Regions from separate parts of the Bradyrhizobium sp. YCK136 genome, predicted to be linked through region 2. Evidence: predicted binding sites of a transcription regulator. Region 2 holds the regulator's gene; the other holds the start of a gene.
What was found. The regulator PhoB, encoded in region 2, activates phosphate uptake and scavenging genes when phosphate is short. The targets are predictions, from matches to a motif close to TGTCATNNANCTGTCAT.
Positions count from the first base shown of each region.

Region 1: ACFLEY_RS20065 (RNA degradosome polyphosphate kinase) is a predicted target of PhoB. The motif match lies at 4,404-4,420, and genes of this name have one in related genera.

Region 1 covers NZ_CP172424.1:4,205,984-4,214,403, forward strand. Annotated here, with positions in the region: gene ACFLEY_RS20055 (TerC family protein) at 1-577, shown strand, start outside; gene ppx (exopolyphosphatase) at 626-2,128, opposite strand; gene ACFLEY_RS20065 (RNA degradosome polyphosphate kinase) at 2,141-4,330, opposite strand; gene ACFLEY_RS20070 (DnaA ATPase domain-containing protein) at 4,466-5,143, opposite strand; gene ACFLEY_RS20075 (CDP-alcohol phosphatidyltransferase family protein) at 5,235-5,777, opposite strand; gene purM (phosphoribosylformylglycinamidine cyclo-ligase) at 5,932-7,005, shown strand; gene purN (phosphoribosylglycinamide formyltransferase) at 7,005-7,658, shown strand; gene ACFLEY_RS20090 (cold-shock protein) at 7,745-7,951, opposite strand; gene ACFLEY_RS20095 (autotransporter outer membrane beta-barrel domain-containing protein) at 8,330-8,420, shown strand, end outside.
Region 2 covers NZ_CP172424.1:9,276,282-9,284,701, forward strand. Annotated here, with positions in the region: gene ACFLEY_RS44950 (OpgC domain-containing protein) at 1-687, opposite strand, end outside; gene apaG (Co2+/Mg2+ efflux protein ApaG) at 884-1,276, shown strand; gene ACFLEY_RS44960 (Hsp33 family molecular chaperone) at 1,495-2,502, opposite strand; gene argF (ornithine carbamoyltransferase) at 2,661-3,584, opposite strand; gene ACFLEY_RS44970 (aspartate aminotransferase family protein) at 3,584-4,792, opposite strand; gene ACFLEY_RS44975 (GcrA family cell cycle regulator) at 5,247-5,756, shown strand; gene phoB (phosphate regulon transcriptional regulator PhoB) at 6,013-6,720, opposite strand; gene phoU (phosphate signaling complex protein PhoU) at 6,743-7,459, opposite strand; gene pstB (phosphate ABC transporter ATP-binding protein PstB) at 7,471-8,292, opposite strand; gene pstA (phosphate ABC transporter permease PstA) at 8,289-8,420, opposite strand, start outside.

The sequences.
Region 1 (8,420 bases), 4.7 Mb from region 2:
GCTCGTCGGCGGTCTCGCGCTGATCGTGATCGCGGCCAAGCTCCTGGTGCCTGAAAACGAGGACGAGGACGGCGTCGAGTCGGCCTCGCATCTATGGCAGGCGGTGCAGATCGTCGTCGTCGCCGACATCGTCATGAGCCTGGACAACGTCATTGCGGTCGCCGCCGCGGCCAATGGCAGCGTGCCGCTGTTGATCCTCGGCCTTGCCATCAGCGTTCCCCTGATCGTCGCCGGTGCGGCGCTGATCATGGCGCTGCTCGCCAAGCTCCCGGTCCTGGTGTGGGCGGGCGCTGCGCTGCTCGGCTGGATCGCGGGCGAGGTGATCGCGACCGATCCCGGCGTCGCACCGAAGCTGCACACGCTGTTCGACGGTCCGTTCGGTGCCTCGCTGGACAACATGCTCGGTGCACTGCGCATCCCGGCCCAATTCGGCCATGGCGGTGGAGGCGGCGAATATTTCTGCGCGGCGCTCGGCGTCATCGTCGTGCTGGTCGTCGGCACCATCTGGCGCCGGCGCAGCCTGAGCCAGGCGGCGCTGGAATCCTCCGAGCGCCACGCCAAGGCGTCGGCAGAGTAAACTTTTCCGAGGGACGCATATCTCACCTCTCCCGCAGGGAGAGGTGAACTACCGACGCACGATCGAGCCGGCCCGGTTGACCAGGCGGGCGAGCTGGCGGAAGCGGCTGCCGACGCGGTCGGCGACGATGTCGCCGAGACGATGCTCGAACACCAGCATCAATTTGCGGCCCTGGCTGCGGAAATGCGTGGCGGGCAGCACGCCCGGCCGCGCCGCCGAGATCAGATGCGCGACGCGGAATGCCGCGCCGAGCAGGCGGGCGCGGTCGAGCTGGGCCGGCGTCAGTAACTCCTGCATGGTGGCCGGCGGTTGGTTTTCCTCGCTCAGGCCCGCATAGCGATAGAACACGGACAGGCCGACGAAGGCGCGCTCGGTGTGGGTGATCGCGCCGAAATTGCCGTTGACGACGAGGCTCAGCGTCTGCTCGCCGCGGTGATCGGGATGCACGCGCCAGCCGATGTCGGAGAGCAGGCACGCGGTGTGGCGCAAGCGGCGGTCTTCCTCGGTCTCGCGCAGCTTCACGACGCGCGCCAGGCGATCGGTCCAGGCGATCAGCTCGCGGGCGTGCTTGGCCGAGCGCGACAGCAGCTGGTTGAGCTCTTCGGCTGCGCAGATCAGCCCGTCCTTGTTGCGCTCGGTTTCCGTCAGCTTCTCGTGCAGCAGGCCCTCCCGTACGCCGAAGGTCGAGAACACGATGGTCTTGGGCTTTGCCACGCGGATGATGTGCTCGAGCACCAGCGCCGCGTAGGTGAGGAGCGGGCGCCGCGCATCGGCAACGATCTCGATATCGGCGAGCATGTCGGCGGCCGCCAGACGGCGAAGGCGGCGCGAAAAGTCGAGCGCTTCCGCTGCAGAGATGGAATAGCCGTGCATCACCTGGAGCGGATAGCCGCTCTGGATGATGTGGATGCGCGCGAGCGCGCGCCAGGTGCCGCCGACGGCGTAGAATGTGCGGCCGCTGCCCGCCTTGAGCTGCGGCACCCCGTCGAGCTCCTCGCGCACGATACGGTCGGCGCGCTTGAGCGATTTGTGGGCGAGGTCCTGGAGCGCGAGCCCGCCGAGCGGCAGCGTCACGCCGCTGCGCACGCTGTTCCTGCGCACGTCGATCAGTTCGAGCGAGCCGCCGCCGAGATCGCCGACGATGCCGTCGGGGTGGTGGATGCCGGAAATCACGCCGAGCGCCGACAGCCGCGCCTCGCGCGGGCCCGACAGAATCTCGATCTTGACGGCGCAGATGCGCTCGGCCTTGGCGATGAAGTCGGGGCCATTGGAGGCGTCGCGGCAGGCGGCGGTCGCGATCGCGAACACGCGACCGACCTGCATCACGCGGCACAGCGCGCGGAATCGCTTCAGCGAGGTCAGCGCCTTGTCGACGGCGTCGGGCGCAAGCAGGCCCGTGCTCTGCACCTCGCGCCCGAGGCCGCACAGCGTCTTCTCGTTGAAGATCGGAATGAGGCTCCGCGCCAGTCCCTCGTAGACGACGAGGCGGACCGAGTTGGAACCGATGTCGATGACCGCGACGCTCGAGCCGCGCTTGCGCGGCCGAGTCACGTCGACGTCCGATCAGGATGGATGGCGTTCGTTCCGGCGCGTGAGACGGCGCGGCGAGGATTCCTTGAGCGACTTTCCACGGCCAGACAGACTCGGATTTGTCATGAAGTAGTTGTGGACGTTGAAAGGCTCCTCGCCCTTCGCGGTCTTCATACGCGTTGAGGACCCATCCGGCAACAATTGCCAGCTCTGCTCATTGTCCTTGAGATTCGCGACCATGATCTGTTCGAGAACCTGCTGATGCACCGTGGGATTTTGCAGTGGACACAGCACTTCGACGCGGCGGTCGAGGTTGCGCGGCATCATGTCGGCCGAGGAGATATACACAGCCGCTTTCGTGCTCGGCAGCCCCTGGCCCATGCCGAAGCAGTAGATTCGGCCGTGTTCCAGGAAGCGCCCGATGATCGACTTGACGCGGATGTTCTCCGACAGGCCAGGGATACCGGGCCTGAGGCAACAGATACCGCGCACCACGAGCTCGACCTGGACGCCGGCCTGTGAGGCCTCATACAGCGCGTCGATGATGTCGGGGTCGACCAGCGCATTCATCTTCATCCAGACCGCGCCGGGGCGGCCGTGCCGCGCATGCGCGGTCTCGCCCTGGATGTGCTCGATGATGCGCTTGCGCAGGGTCAGCGGCGACACCGCCATCTTTTCCAGATCGCTCGGCGCGGCATAGCCGGTGATGAAGTTGAAGACGCGCGCGGCGTCGCGGCCGATGGTCGGCTCGGAGGTGAAGTAGGAGAGGTCGGTGTAGATGCGCGCGGTGACCGGGTGGTAGTTGCCGGTGCCGGTGTGGACGTAGGTCGTGAGGCTGCCGCCCTCGCGGCGCACCACCATCGAGAGTTTTGCGTGCGTCTTCAGTTCGAGGAAGCCGTAGACGACCTGCACGCCGGCGCGTTCGAGGTCGCGCGCCCAGCGGATGTTGGCCTCCTCGTCGAAGCGCGCCTTGAGCTCGATCAGCGCGGTGACGGATTTGCCGGCCTCGGCGGCTTCGGCGAGCGCGCGCACGATCGGCGAATTGTTGGAGGTGCGGTAGAGCGTCTGCTTGATCGCGACGACATCGGGGTCGCGCGTTGCCTGCTGGAGGAACTGCACCACCACGTCGAAGGATTCGTAGGGGTGATGGACGACAAGGTCCTTCTGCCGGATCGCGGCAAAGATGTCGCCGCCATGCTCGCGCACGCGCTCGGGATGGCGCGGCACGTAAGGCGTGAATTCGAGGTCGGGTCGGTCGAGGCGGGTGAGCTGCGACAGCTCGTTCATGGCGAGCACGCCGTCGACCAGGAATACTTCGTCGTCGGCGGCGGAGAGGGCATGCTGCACGAAGTTGCGCAGCTGCTCCGGCATCTTGGCGTCGATCTCGAGCCGGATCACCGATCCGCGGCGGCGGCGCTTCAGCGCGGTCTCGAACAGGCGGACGAGATCCTCGGCCTCTTCCTCGATTTCGAGCTCGGAGTCGCGGAGGATGCGGAAGGCGCCCTGGCCATGCAGATTGTAGCCGGGGAACAGTCGGTTGATGAACAGGGCTGTCGCCTGCTCCAGCGAGATCAGCCGCATCGTGCCCTCGGACGGCAGGCGGATGAAGCGGTCGATCTTGCCGGGCATGCGGATCAGCGCGTTCATCTGCTTGCCGTCGGCGGCGCGCGTGAGCTGGAGTGCGATGGTGAAGCCGAGGCTCGGGATGAACGGGAAGGGATGGGCCGGGTCGATCGCGAGCGGCGTCAGCAGCGGGAACACGTTGTTGAGGAAGTAGTCCTCGATCCAGGTCCGCTCCGCCTTGGTGACCTCCTTGCCGTCCACCAGCACGATGCCGACATCGGCCAGCGTGGCGCGCAGGTCGCGCCAGATCGCCTGCTGGTCGGAAGCAAGCTGGGAGACCGTGCGGTTGATCAGCGCGAGCTGCTCGGACGGTGTCAGGCCGTCGGGGCTGCGCTCGGCAATGCCCTCGCGTACCTGGGCCTTGATGCCGGCGACGCGGACCATGAAGAATTCGTCGAGGTTGTTCGCGGAAATCGACAGGAATCGCACCCGCTCCAGCACGGGATGGCTGGGATTGACCGATTCCTCCAGGACGCGGCGGTTGAAATGCAGCCAGGACAGCTCGCGGTTGATGAATCGCTCGGGGCTCGATGCGATCGCCGGCAGGCTTTCCGTCTCCGGGACTTTTTCTTTTATTTCAACAGCTTGCGCGGAGTCCATGAGAAGTCGGTCCATCCAGTTTGCCCCAATTTGCGACTGATGCGCAAAACCGCCGGGAGCATGTGTTAGGGCGATGACGTTTCGATGACATTGATGTTCCGCCGTTCCGCGCCGTCAAGCGGCGTTGGGGCGGGGTCAGGCGTCGCGGAGCAGCTCGGCGGCCAGCGCCCGGGTCACCGGGCGGCCGAGCCGCAGGGCTTCGCTGTCGAGCAGTTCCACGGCCTGGCGGGCGGCGGCCGAGGATCGCTCCAGGCGGGTGGCGAGGTAGCTGACCACGCTCTCGTCCACGGTGAGCTGGCGGTCGGCACAAAATTTGACGATCAGGCCCCGGAAGAGCTGGTCGTCGGGGGGCAGCAGCGTGACCACCGGCAAGGCGCGCAGCCGCGAGCGCAGGTCGTTGAGCTCGATGTCCAGAGCAGCCGGCACCTCGCGCCCCGTGAACAGGACGTAGGCGCCGTCCTCGCGGGCGAGGTTCATCAGGTGGAAGAGGGCGCGCTCGTCAAAATCCTTGGCCTTGAGATCCTCGACCACCAGCGCGCCGGTGGCGAGCGCGCCAGGAACGCCTGCGGCGGACAACGCATTGGCCGTGGTCGAGCGGGCGCCGGCCTCCTCGGCCCAGATCGCGGCGAGATGGCTCTTGCCGCTGCCTTCGGGGCCGGCCAGCCACATGATCCGGTTCGGCCATTCCGGCCAGCCGTCGATCAAGGCGAGGCCGGCAGCGTTGGCGGGGCCTTCGAGGAAATTGTCCCGGCTGAGGCTCTCCGCGTGTGGCAGCGAGAACGCCAATTGTCGGGGGTGAACGCGGCCTGCCACGCTTGCTTTGCTCCATGCCGGACGGCCGGCTTCGCTTGAAAGATTCGACTTGATCGGGCGTGAGTTGGCCTTTTGCGGGGCCGGTTCGCGCTCATTTGGCCTCGATCGTGCTCATGTGCCGGACCCACTCGACGAGATAGAGCGACACGGAGGAGAGCGTGAAGATCGTGACGAGGCCCATCAGGATAATATCATAGGGCGCCGGCTTGAAACCGAAGGCAAGCGCGGCCAGCACCAGCGCTGCGAATGCCACCTGGGCGACGGTGTTGAGCTTCGACACTTTCGACGGCTTCATCTCGACGGGCCGGTCGAACAGCCAGGACACGATCACGGCGGCGACGATCATGATGTCGCGGGATACCACCAGGATCACGATCCAACGCGGAATCGCGCCCCAGATGCCGAGCGACATATAGATCGAGACCAGCAGCGCCTTGTCCGCGAGCGGATCGAGCAAGGCCCCGAGCTCGCTTGCCATGTTGAAGCGCTTGGCGAGGAAGCCGTCCACGGCATCGCTGATCCCGGCGATCAGGAAGACGGCGAACGCCACCTCCATTTGGCTCGACACGATGGCCCAGACGATGATCGGGACCAGCATGATGCGGCCCAAAGTGATGATGTTCGGAATACTCACGCGGCGCTTCCCGGCACCCGGCCTGACCTCGAATCCGCCCCGTTTGAAGGCTGAACCCGTTGATATCTACATAGTATGGCGCCGAGCGCCATGCGAGCCATTGCGCGTCCCCGGAATTCGACGTAACCAGCCGCAACCCCACTGGAAATCGGGCATGACCGACCGCAAAAACGGCCTCACCTACGCCGATTCAGGCGTCGATATCGACGCGGGCAACCGCCTGGTCGATCTGATCAAGCCGATGGTGCGCGCCACCGCGCGGCCCGGCGCCGACGCCGAGATCGGCGGCTTCGGCGGCCTGTTCGACCTCAAGGCGGCCGGTTTTAGGGATCCCGTCCTGGTCGCCGCCACCGACGGCGTCGGAACCAAGGTCAAGATCGCGATCGAAACCGGCCTGCATGGCGGCATCGGCATCGATCTGGTCGCCATGAGCGTCAACGACCTCGTGGTGCAGGGCGCCGAGCCGCTGTTCTTCCTCGACTATTTCGCCTGCGGCAAGCTCGATCCGGAGGCGACCGCCTCGATCGTCGCCGGCGTCGCCGATGGCTGCCGGGAATCCGGCTGTGCCCTGATCGGCGGCGAGACCGCCGAGATGCCAGGCCTCTACAAGGACGGCGACTATGACCTCGGCGGCTTTGCCGTCGGCGCCGCCGAGCGCGGTACGCTGTTGCCGCGCAAGGACATCGCCGCAGGAGACGCCGTGATCGGTCTTGCCTCGTCGGGCGTGCACTCCAACGGCTTCTCGCTGGTGCGCAAGATCGTCGAGCAGTCCGGCCTCGGCTTCGAGGCGCCGGCGCCGTTCGCGCCTGTCATGACGCTCGGCGGCGCGCTGCTGACGCCGACGAAGCTCTACGTCAAATCCTGCCTGCGCGCGATCCGAGAGACCGGCGCGGTGAAGGGGCTCGCCCACATCACCGGCGGCGGCTTCACCGACAACATTCCGCGCGTGCTGCCCAAGAACCTTGGCGTCGGCATCGATCTGGCGCGGCTGCCCGTGCTACCGGTGTTCAAATGGCTGGCCGCGCAGGCCGGCATCGCCGAGCTCGAAATGCTGCGCACCTTCAACTGCGGCATCGGCATGATCGCGATCGTCGAGCCGGACAAGGTCGACCGGGTCGTGCAGGTCTTCACCGAAGCAGGCGAGAGCGTGGCGCAGCTCGGCACCGTGATCCCCGCCGAGGGCGAGCATCGCGTCGTCTACAATGGCCATCTCGATCTGGCGCCGTGATGAAGCGCCGCGTCGCCATCCTGATTTCCGGCCGCGGCTCCAACATGGTCGCGCTGATCAAGGCAGCCAGCGCGCCGGATTTTCCGGCGGAAATTTCCCTCGTCATCTCGAACAAGGCCGATGCACCTGGGCTCGAACGGGCCAGGGCGAGCGGCGTGAACACGCTGGTGATCGAGAGCAAGCCGTTCGGCAAGGATCGCGCCGGCTTCGAGGCGGTGCTGCAGGCCGCGCTCGATCAGCACGGCATCGAGCTGATCTGTCTTGGCGGCTTCATGCGCCTGTTCACGGCCGAATTCACCAAGGCCTGGTACGGGCGGATGCTCAACATCCATCCCTCGCTGCTGCCGTCCTTCCCCGGCCTCGACCCGCACGGTCAGGCCCTGCGCGCCGGCGTGAAACTGTCTGGCGCGACGGTGCACTTCGTGATCCCCGAGACCGATGCCGGCCCGATCGTGATGCAGGGCGCGGTTCCCGTCAGCGACCACGATACGGCGGACACGCTGTCGGAACGCATCCTCGAAGTCGAGCACCGCATCTATCCGGCCGCGCTGCGGCTATTGGCGACCGGCAAGGTCCAGATCGCGGGCGATGTCTGCAAGACGGCGGGCAGCGGACCGTCGGAGAATTTCCTGGTTTCGCCCGTGGCGAGCTGAGGCGCCGTCGCGTTTCGTCGTCACAAACAAAATCCCCCGGCAGAGCCGGGGGCATCGTCGTGATGTCTCGCGTGTGGAACGAGAGATCAGGAGACCTTGAGGTTCTCCGCGGATGATTTTCCGCGGTTCTCCACGAGGTCGTATTCAACCACCTGGTTTTCGTTGAGGGTGGAGAGTCCAGCACGCTCGACGGCGGAGATGTGGACGAACACGTCCTTGTCGCTGCCGTTCGGTTTGATGAACCCATAGCCCTTGGTCGGGTTGAACCACTTGACGGTGCCCTTTTGTGGCATCGTTCGTCTCCTCCGCTAGATACAAAAAAGACGCGGCCGCTTTTCGCGTGCCACGCCACAAACGGGCTTCCGGAAGTCTGTTCGAGTCTTGAGTCTCAATGTCGCGAAACGCACAGCCGAGCGCCAATTCCGATTGTGTCGGATATTGCAACACGAAAATCGCGCGTTAGCAAGCCATGCGCGAATTTCAAGGCCGGGCCGGGAGTGCCCGTCTGCAATTTCCGACCTGTGGCCGCGGAACCACAATCGGGAGCAATCACCCCCGTCTCAAGGCGCCAGCCGGTTGACCCTCCGTAACAGTTCGGCGCAAATCGCAGCATGCGTGCGCCGCTCGTGTTGCATTTTTGCGCGCCGCCATTTGCTTCGGGATTTGTCGTCATGCGCTGCACATCGCAGCCCTCCGGGACACGGCAGACGATCGGGCTGAACCGCGTCCGCCGGGGCGCGGCAGCGATCGCGATGTTGCTTG
Region 2 (8,420 bases):
CAGCGGATTGAACGCCCAGAAGCCGTTCGGATAGGCGGAGAAGTAGAGGTCGTATTCCCAGGTGACCGCGTAGAGCACGACCGAGAGGCCGAGCGTGACATCGGGCTTCCACTTCATCGACCACAGGATCAAAGGCAGCGCCAACATCAGCACGATGTAGAGCGGCAGCACGTCCATGTTGACGGGACGGAAGCGCAACAGCAGCGCCTGCACGATGGTGACGTCGGGCTGCTTGAGAAAGTCCATGATGCCCATCTCTTCAGTGTAGAGCGGGTTCTCGAAGCTGGTCGCGACGTAGGAGATCTCGGCGAGGAAGATCGTGAACAGGAAGACGTGGGCGACATAGATCTGCCAGACCCGGCGCATGATGCGCGCGGTGGCGATGACGACGCCGCTCTCCAGCATCGCGCGGCCGTAGACGAAGGCGGCGGTGTAGCCGGAGATGAAGATGAAGATCTCGGTGGCGTCGCTGAAGCCGTAATTGCGGATCGTGAACCAGGTCAAAAGACTCGACGGCAGATGGTCGATGAAGATCAGCCACAGCGCGAGGCCGCGGAACAGGTCGAGCCGGAGCTCGCGCTCGCCGATGGCGGGCAGCGAGATGGCCGGCGCGGCCGCACGCGGCTTTGCATCCGCAGGCTTGGCCCCCGCGATCGTCGATCCCGTCACTTGGTCCGCAATGGTCATCGGGGCCTGGAAACCCTCACACAAATCGCGACGTTATAGGGATTGTACCGGTCCGGCCGTCGTCTCGCAAAGCGGCCGGATCACATAAGGGTGTCTTTCTTTGGGGTGTCTTTCTCCGCGAATTCTGGCGGGACGATGTCGCGAAAGCCGCTTGCGGCGTTTGGTTCCCGGCCGGGTTTTCGTTATGATGGCAGCCATGTACCGCGCCGTGACCCGCCAGATCGAAGTGACCGTCGAGCCGAACTTTGTTCCGGAACAGTCGTCGGCCGACCGCTCCCGCTACTTCTGGTCCTACACCATCGTCATCACCAATTCGGGCGAGGAGACCGTGCAGCTCAAGACGCGGCACTGGATCATCACCGACGCCACCGGCCGCCAGCAGGAGGTGAAGGGCGAGGGCGTGGTCGGCGAGCAGCCGACCCTGGCCCCCGGCGAGCGCTTCGAATACACCTCCGGCGTGCCGCTCTCGACCGCCTCCGGCTTCATGACCGGCCGCTACCAGATGGTCAGCGAAAGCGGCGAACGCTTCGAGATCGACGTGCCGACGTTTTCGCTGGATAGCCCGGACAACAAGCGGGTGTTGAACTAGGGGCGGGGCCGTGGGGTGGGCAAAGCGAAGCGGGCCCACCATTTCGGTGGTGACGCAGAAAGATGGTGGGCACGCTTACGCTTTGCCCACCCTACGATGTCCGAGCACTTGGCAGGCTGTTTTCCCGTCGTCATTGTGAGCGCAGCGAAGCAATCCAGACTGCCACTGCGGAAAGACTCTGGATTGCTTCGCTGCGCTGGCAATGACGGAGGATAGAGTTACGCGTCCTCCACGCCCGCCTCATCGGGCGTGAAATCGTACACCGACGAGCAGAACTCGCAGGTGACAACGACCTTGTCGTCCTTGACCATCGCGGCGCGATCGTCCGGCGAGAAGCTCTTCAGCATCGCGGCGACCGCATCGCGCGAGCAGGAGCATTGCGCCTTCAGGACCAGCGGCTTGAATACGCGCACGCCACGCTCGTGGAAGAGGCGGTAGAGCAGCCGCTCGCCGGACAGTTCCGGATCGATCAGCTCGACGTCCTCGACGGTCTCGACCAGCGAGCGCGCCTCGACCCAGGCGTCATCTTCGGCGACGGCGTGCACTTCGGCGCCCTCGGGCGCATCGCCGGGATGCAAGTCCGCCTGCCGCGCGCGCTCCGGCGCCTTCGGCAGAAACTGCATCAACATGCCGCCGGCGCGCCAGCGATGCCTGCCGCCGTCGTTCGAGCGCCACTCCTCGCCGACCGCAAGACGCACGCGCGTCGGGATCTGCTCGGAGCGCAGGAAATATTCGTGGGCAGCGCCTTCGAGGCTGCCGCCGTCGAGCGCGACCAGACCCTGGTAGCGGCTCATGTCGGGGCCCTGGTCGATGGTCATGGCGAGATGGCCGCGGCCGAGCAGCGCGCCGGAATCCTTCGCCGTGCCCAGGCGCGAGGCGTCAAAGCGGGCATAGGCGCGAAGCTGGTCCGGCGCCTTGTAGTCCACCACCAGGAACGACACCGGGCCGTCGGTCTGGGCCTGGAGGATGAAGCGACCCTCGAATTTCAGCGCCGAGCCGAGCAGCGTCGTCAGCACGATGGCCTCGCCGAGCAGCTTGCCGACGGGCGCGGGATAATCGTGCTTGGTCAGGATGTCGTCGAGCGCCGGACCGAGCCGCACCAGCCGGCCGCGCACGTCGAGCGCGTCGACCTCGTAGGGCAGCACGGCGTCGTCGATCGGAACCGCTGATGGTTCGCGAACCGGGCCTTCCGGCCTGGTTTTCATGTCAGGGGATTGGGAATCCATGGCCGTCTATCTGGGGTCGGTGGGTGGGAAATGGTAGGGGTTCCGGCTGCATCCGGCAATGCAGAATGGACGTATGCAAGGACGGCAACCTCCGCGTCGTCCTGGCGTTCGCCAGGACGACAGTTGCATGTGAGGCGGCCGCCAGGCCTACGCCAAACTTACTTCACCGCGTCAAAACACCAGGCCAGAATACCCTTCTGCGCGTGCAGGCGGTTTTCGGCCTCGTCGAACACGACCGATTGCGGACCGTCGATCACCTCGTCGGTGACCTCCTCGCCGCGATGGGCGGGCAGGCAGTGCATGAACAGCGCGTCGGGCTTGGCCAGCGACATCAGCTTGGCATTGACCTGGTAGGGCTTGAGCACGTTGTGGCGGTGCTCGCCCTCCTTGTCGCCCATCGACACCCATGTGTCGGTGACGACGCAATCGGCGCCGCGCACGGCGGCTTCCGGATCGGTGCCGAGCATGATCGGCGCGCCTGAAGCCTTGATCCAGTCGCGCATCGCCTTCTTCGGCGCAAGCTCCGGAGGCGTTGCGACATTGAGCTGAAACTTGAAGCGCTCCGCGGCATGCGCCCAGGACGCCAGCACGTTGTTGTCATCGCCGGTCCAGGCCACCGTCCGGCCCTCGATCGGGCCGCGGTGCTCCTGATAGGTCAGAAGGTCGGCCATCACCTGGCAGGGATGCGAGCGCCGCGTCAGGCCGTTGATGACGGGCACGGTCGCGTTGGCCGCAAGCTCGAGCAAGGCGTCGTGGTTGAGGATACGGATCATGATGGCGTCGACATAGCGCGACAGCACGCGCGCGGTGTCGGCGATGGTCTCGCCGCGGCCGAGTTGCATCTCGGCGCCGGTGAGCATGATGGGCTCGCCGCCGAGCTGGCGCATGGCGACGTCGAACGACACCCGCGTACGGGTCGACGGGCGCTCGAAGATCATCGCCAGCGTCTTGCCTTCGAGCGGCCTCACCGGCTGATGCGCCTTCTGCTTCGCCTTCATGGCGGAGGAGGCATCGAGCATGCTCTTGAGCTCCGACAGCGGGAGCTCGTTGATATCGAGGAAGTGCTTCGGCGACTTGCTCATCAGCTTGCCGCCCGCTTGGTCTGACTGGACGAGATCGCGGCGCAGGCGCGTTCGAGCCGCCCGACGCTGTCCTCGATCTCGGCTTCGGTGACGATCAAGGGCGGCAGGAAACGCACGACATTGTCGCCGGCGCCGACCGTGAGCAGCTTCTCGTTACGCAGCGCCGCGACGAGATCGCCTGATGGCACCACGGCCTTGATGCCGATCAGGAGGCCCTCGCCGCGCACCTCGCTGACGACATCGCCATGACGATCGATCACGGAGGCGAGCTTCTGCTTGAGCAGCAGCGACATCTTCTGCACGTGATCGAAGAAGCCAGGCTTCAGCATGACGTCGAGCACGGCGTTCGCCGCCGCGACCGCGAGCGGATTGCCGCCGAAGGTCGAGCCGTGCGAGCCGGGACCCATGCCGGCCGCCGCGTCCGCGGTGGCCAGGATCGCACCGATCGGGAAGCCGCCGCCGAGCGCCTTGGCCAGCGACATCACGTCAGGTGTGACGCCGGTACGCCGATGCGCGAACAGATCGCCGGTGCGGCCCATGCCGGTCTGCACCTCGTCGAAGGCGAGCAGCAGGCCCTTCTCGTCGCAGAGCTGGCGCAATGCCTGGAGGAACGCAGGTGTTGCGGAACGCACGCCGCCCTCGCCCTGAATCGGCTCGATCAGGATGCCGGCGGTCTGCGGACCGATTGCCTTCTTCACGGCCTCGATGTCGCCATGCGGGACCTGGTCGAAGCCATCCATCGGCGGACCAAACCCTTCGAGATATTTTGCAGATCCCGTCGCAGCCAGCGTCGCCAGCGTGCGGCCGTGGAAGGCGCCTTCGAAGGTGATGATGCGGTAACGTTCCGGATGACCCTTGGAGAAGTGATGATGGCGGACCAGCTTGATCACACCTTCCAGCGCCTCGGCGCCGGAATTGCAGAAGAACACGAAGTCCGCGAAGCTTTCATTGCAGAGGCGCGTCGCGAGCTTCTCGCCGTCCGGACTCTGGAACAGGTTCGACATGTGCCAGAGTTTTGTGGCCTGCTCCTGCAGCGCCTTGACCAGCGCGGGATGGGCGTGGCCGAGCGCGTTCACGGCGACGCCGGAGGTAAAATCGAGATAGCGATCGCCATTGGTCGCAATCAGCCAGCAACCTTCGCCGCGCTCGAAACCGAGGTCGGATCTGGCGAAAACGGGAAGCAAATGCGGCGCTGCGCTGTTAGTCATGACGATCACTTGATGTTGCGGACGGCCTGAACACGCTCATGCAGCGCACCATTGACCGGCCCGGAAAACGAAACGTGCCGCCTTTTAAGGGCGGCACGTGACACTATCTTATGCCTGGTGAAACCGGTGTCAATGCCGCCCGAAAGCCTCGCGAAACGCTGAATCCGTAGTCTTGCGGAGCCGAAATTGCGGGGTTTTCGCCACGGAACATGTGGAAGCGAGTCGGCGGACTCTTGCGCGTGAGTCACGCCATATTGTAGCGTTTGGCTTGTCAGATACGACATCTCGTGCAGTGTTTCTGATCCTCTAAGTCCTCATGTACCGGCGTAGACGTTCGGGCGTTATCGGCGCGCCCGGCGAGCCTTAAGGGATTCTGACGGCACGGGTTTTTCGAGGCTTAGGCATTCGCCGCGAGGCGCCAGGATGGCAGCCGCACGGCGAGGGAAAGGGTGCAATGACGGTTTTGACCTGGTCCGACGATCGCGTCGAGCAGTTGAAAAAGCTCTGGGAGGCCGGATTGTCGGCCAGCCAGATCGCAGCCGAGCTCGGGAACGTGACCCGCAATGCCGTGATCGGCAAGGTACACAGGCTCGGCCTATCCGGCCGCGCCAAGAGCCCCTCATCGGCGGCTCCGCGGCCGCGCAAGGCGCGCCCCGCGCAGCACATGATGCGGGTGAGCCGCCCCATTGCGCGCGGCAACACCGCGCTGGCGCAGGCCTTCGAGGTCGAGGTGGAGGCCGAACCGGTCACCTACGACAACGTGGTGCCGATGAGCCAGCGGCTGTCGCTGCTGGAGCTGAACGAGGCGACCTGCCACTGGCCGGTCGGCGATCCCTCGAGCCCGGATTTCTTCTTCTGCGGCGGCAGGGCGCTGTCGGGCCTGCCCTACTGCGCGCAGCACTCGCGCGTGGCATATCAGCCCGCCGCGGATCGCCGGCGCGCACCGGCGAAGCCCTCGCGGTGAGTTTGTTCTGAAATCGAGTGACGGCCGTCACGCGTTGACGGCCCAACAAACTCGATGTCGTCCCGGACAAGCGCGCCTGAAGCGCGCGCAGATCCGGGACCCATAACCACCGCAAGATGTGGCTACGGGGACTCGGAGTTACCTTCTTCGCGCGACAACCACGCCCTGTGATTATGGGTCCCGGATCTGCGCTTACGCTTGTCCGAGACGACACTGAGAGTGTGGCTGTAGCCCGCTAAACCAACGCCTGCAAACCCTACGTCTGCTCCGCCTTCGCAAAGCGATCATCCAGCGCGTAGCCGGCGCCGCGGACGGTGCGGATGGGATCCTGCTCGCGGCCGAGATTGAGCAGCTTGCGCAGGCGGCCGATGTGGACGTCGACGGTGCGCTCGTCGATGTAGATGTCGCGGCCCCAGACGCTGTCGAGCAGCTGCTCGCGCGAGAACACGCGGCCGGGATGCTCCAGGAAGAACTCCAAGAGGCGATATTCGGTCGGGCCGAGGTCGATCGGCCGGCCCGAGCGCGCGACGCGGCGCTTGTCGCGATCGAGCTCGATGTCGCCATAGGCCAGCACCGTGGCGAGCCGCTCCGGGCTTGCGCGCCGCAGCAGGCCCTTCACGCGCGCCAGGAGCTCCGGCACCGAGAACGGCTTGACGATGTAGTCGTCGGCGCCGGTCGCAAGACCCCGCACCCGCTCGCTCTCCTCGCCGCGCGCGGTGAGCATGATGATCGGGAGCTGCTTGGTCTCGGGCCGGGTCCGCAGCCGGCGGCACAGCTCGATGCCCGACAGGCCCGGCAGCATCCAGTCGAGTACGATCAGATCGGGGATGTGTTCCTTGAGGCGGGTGTCGGCGTCGTCGCCGCGCATCACCGTCTCCACATCATAGCCGTCGCCTTCGAGGTTGTAGCGGAGAAGCTCGGTGAGAGCTTCCTCGTCCTCAACCACCATAATGCGTGCGCCCATGGTGTCGTCGCTCCTTAAGTCTTCAGGTATTCGGGACCGTCGTGGCGAAGGTCGTCATGTCGCCCTTCGGTCGCTTGTCGGTGATCGCCTGGCCCTCGATCATGTAGAACACGGTCTCGGCGATGTTGGTGGCGTGGTCGCCGATCCGCTCGATGTTCTTTGCGCAGAACATCAGATGGATGCAGAACGAGATGTTGCGCGGATCCTCCATCATGTAGGTGAGGAGCTCGCGGAACAGCGAGGTGCAGATGGCGTCGACTTCCTCATCGCCCTTCCACACCGCCATCGCCGCCGGCAGATCATGCGCGGCATAGGCGTCCAGCACCGACTTGACCTGCTGCTGCACGAGGTCGGTCATGTGCTCGAGGCCGCGGAACAGCTTGAGCGGATGAAAATCCGTCTCCAGCGCCGCGACGCGCTTGCCCATGTTCTTGGCGAGGTCGCCGATGCGCTCGAGATCGGTCGCAACGCGCATGGCGCCGACGATCTCGCGCAGATCGACCGCCATCGGCTGGCGGCGGGCGATGGTGAGCACGGCGCGCTCCTCGATGCGCTTCTGCAGCGCGTCGAGCTCGGTGTCGGTGGCGACGACGCGCTGGCCGAGCGCGACGTCTCGGCGGATCAGCGCGTCGACGGAATCGACGATCATGCGCTCGGCGATCCCGCCCATCTCGGCGACGAGCCGGGTGAGCTCCTGGAGGTCGGTGTCGAAGGCCTTTGCGGTATGTTCAGAACCCATGTCCCGTCTCCTCAGCCGAACCGGCCGGTGATGTAATCCTGCGTGCGCCGGTCGCTCGGCGACGTGAAGATCTTGCTGGTGTCGTCGAACTCGATCAGCTCGCCGAGATACATGAACGCGGTCTTGTCGGAGACGCGCGCCGCCTGCTGCATGTTGTGGGTGACGATCGCGATCGTGTAGTTCTCGGACAGTTCCTGAATCAGCTCCTCGACCTTGGCGGTCGAGATCGGGTCGAGCGCCGAGCAGGGCTCGTCGAACAGGATCACCTCGGGCCGCACCGCGACGGTGCGGGCGATGCAGAGGCGCTGCTGCTGGCCGCCGGAGAGCGACAGGCCGGAGGCGTTGAGCTTGTCCTTGACCTCGTTCCAAAGCGCGCCGCCGCGCAGCGCCTTCTCGACGCGGTCGTCCATCTCGGACTTCGAGATCTTCTCGTAGAGGCGGATGCCGAAGGCGATGTTCTCGTAGATCGTCATCGGGAACGGCGTCGGCTTCTGGAACACCATGCCGACGCGGGCGCGCAGCAGGTTGAGGTCGAGCTTGCCGTCGAGGATGTTGGTCTGGTCGAGCATGAGCTGGCCGGTGGCGCGCTGCCCCGGATAGAGGTCGTACATCCGGTTGAAGATGCGCAGCAGGGTCGACTTGCCGCAGCCGGACGGGCCGATGAACGCGGTGACGCGGTTGGTGCCGAGCGTCAGGTTGATGTTCTTCAGCGCGTGGTGCTCGCCGTAATAGAAGTTGAGGTTGCGCACCGTCACCTTGGCCGGCGCTTCCGGCAGCAGCGGCGCCTGGGGCAGCCCACCGGCCGCGCTCATCGATACGGAAAGCTCACTCATTTTGCGGTCCTCTCGGCGCCAAGGATGCGCGCGCCAATATTCAGGGCAAGCACGGTAATCGTGATCAGCAGCGCGCCGCTCCAGGCGAGCTGCTTCCAATAGGCGTAGGGGCTCTGGACGAAGTTGTT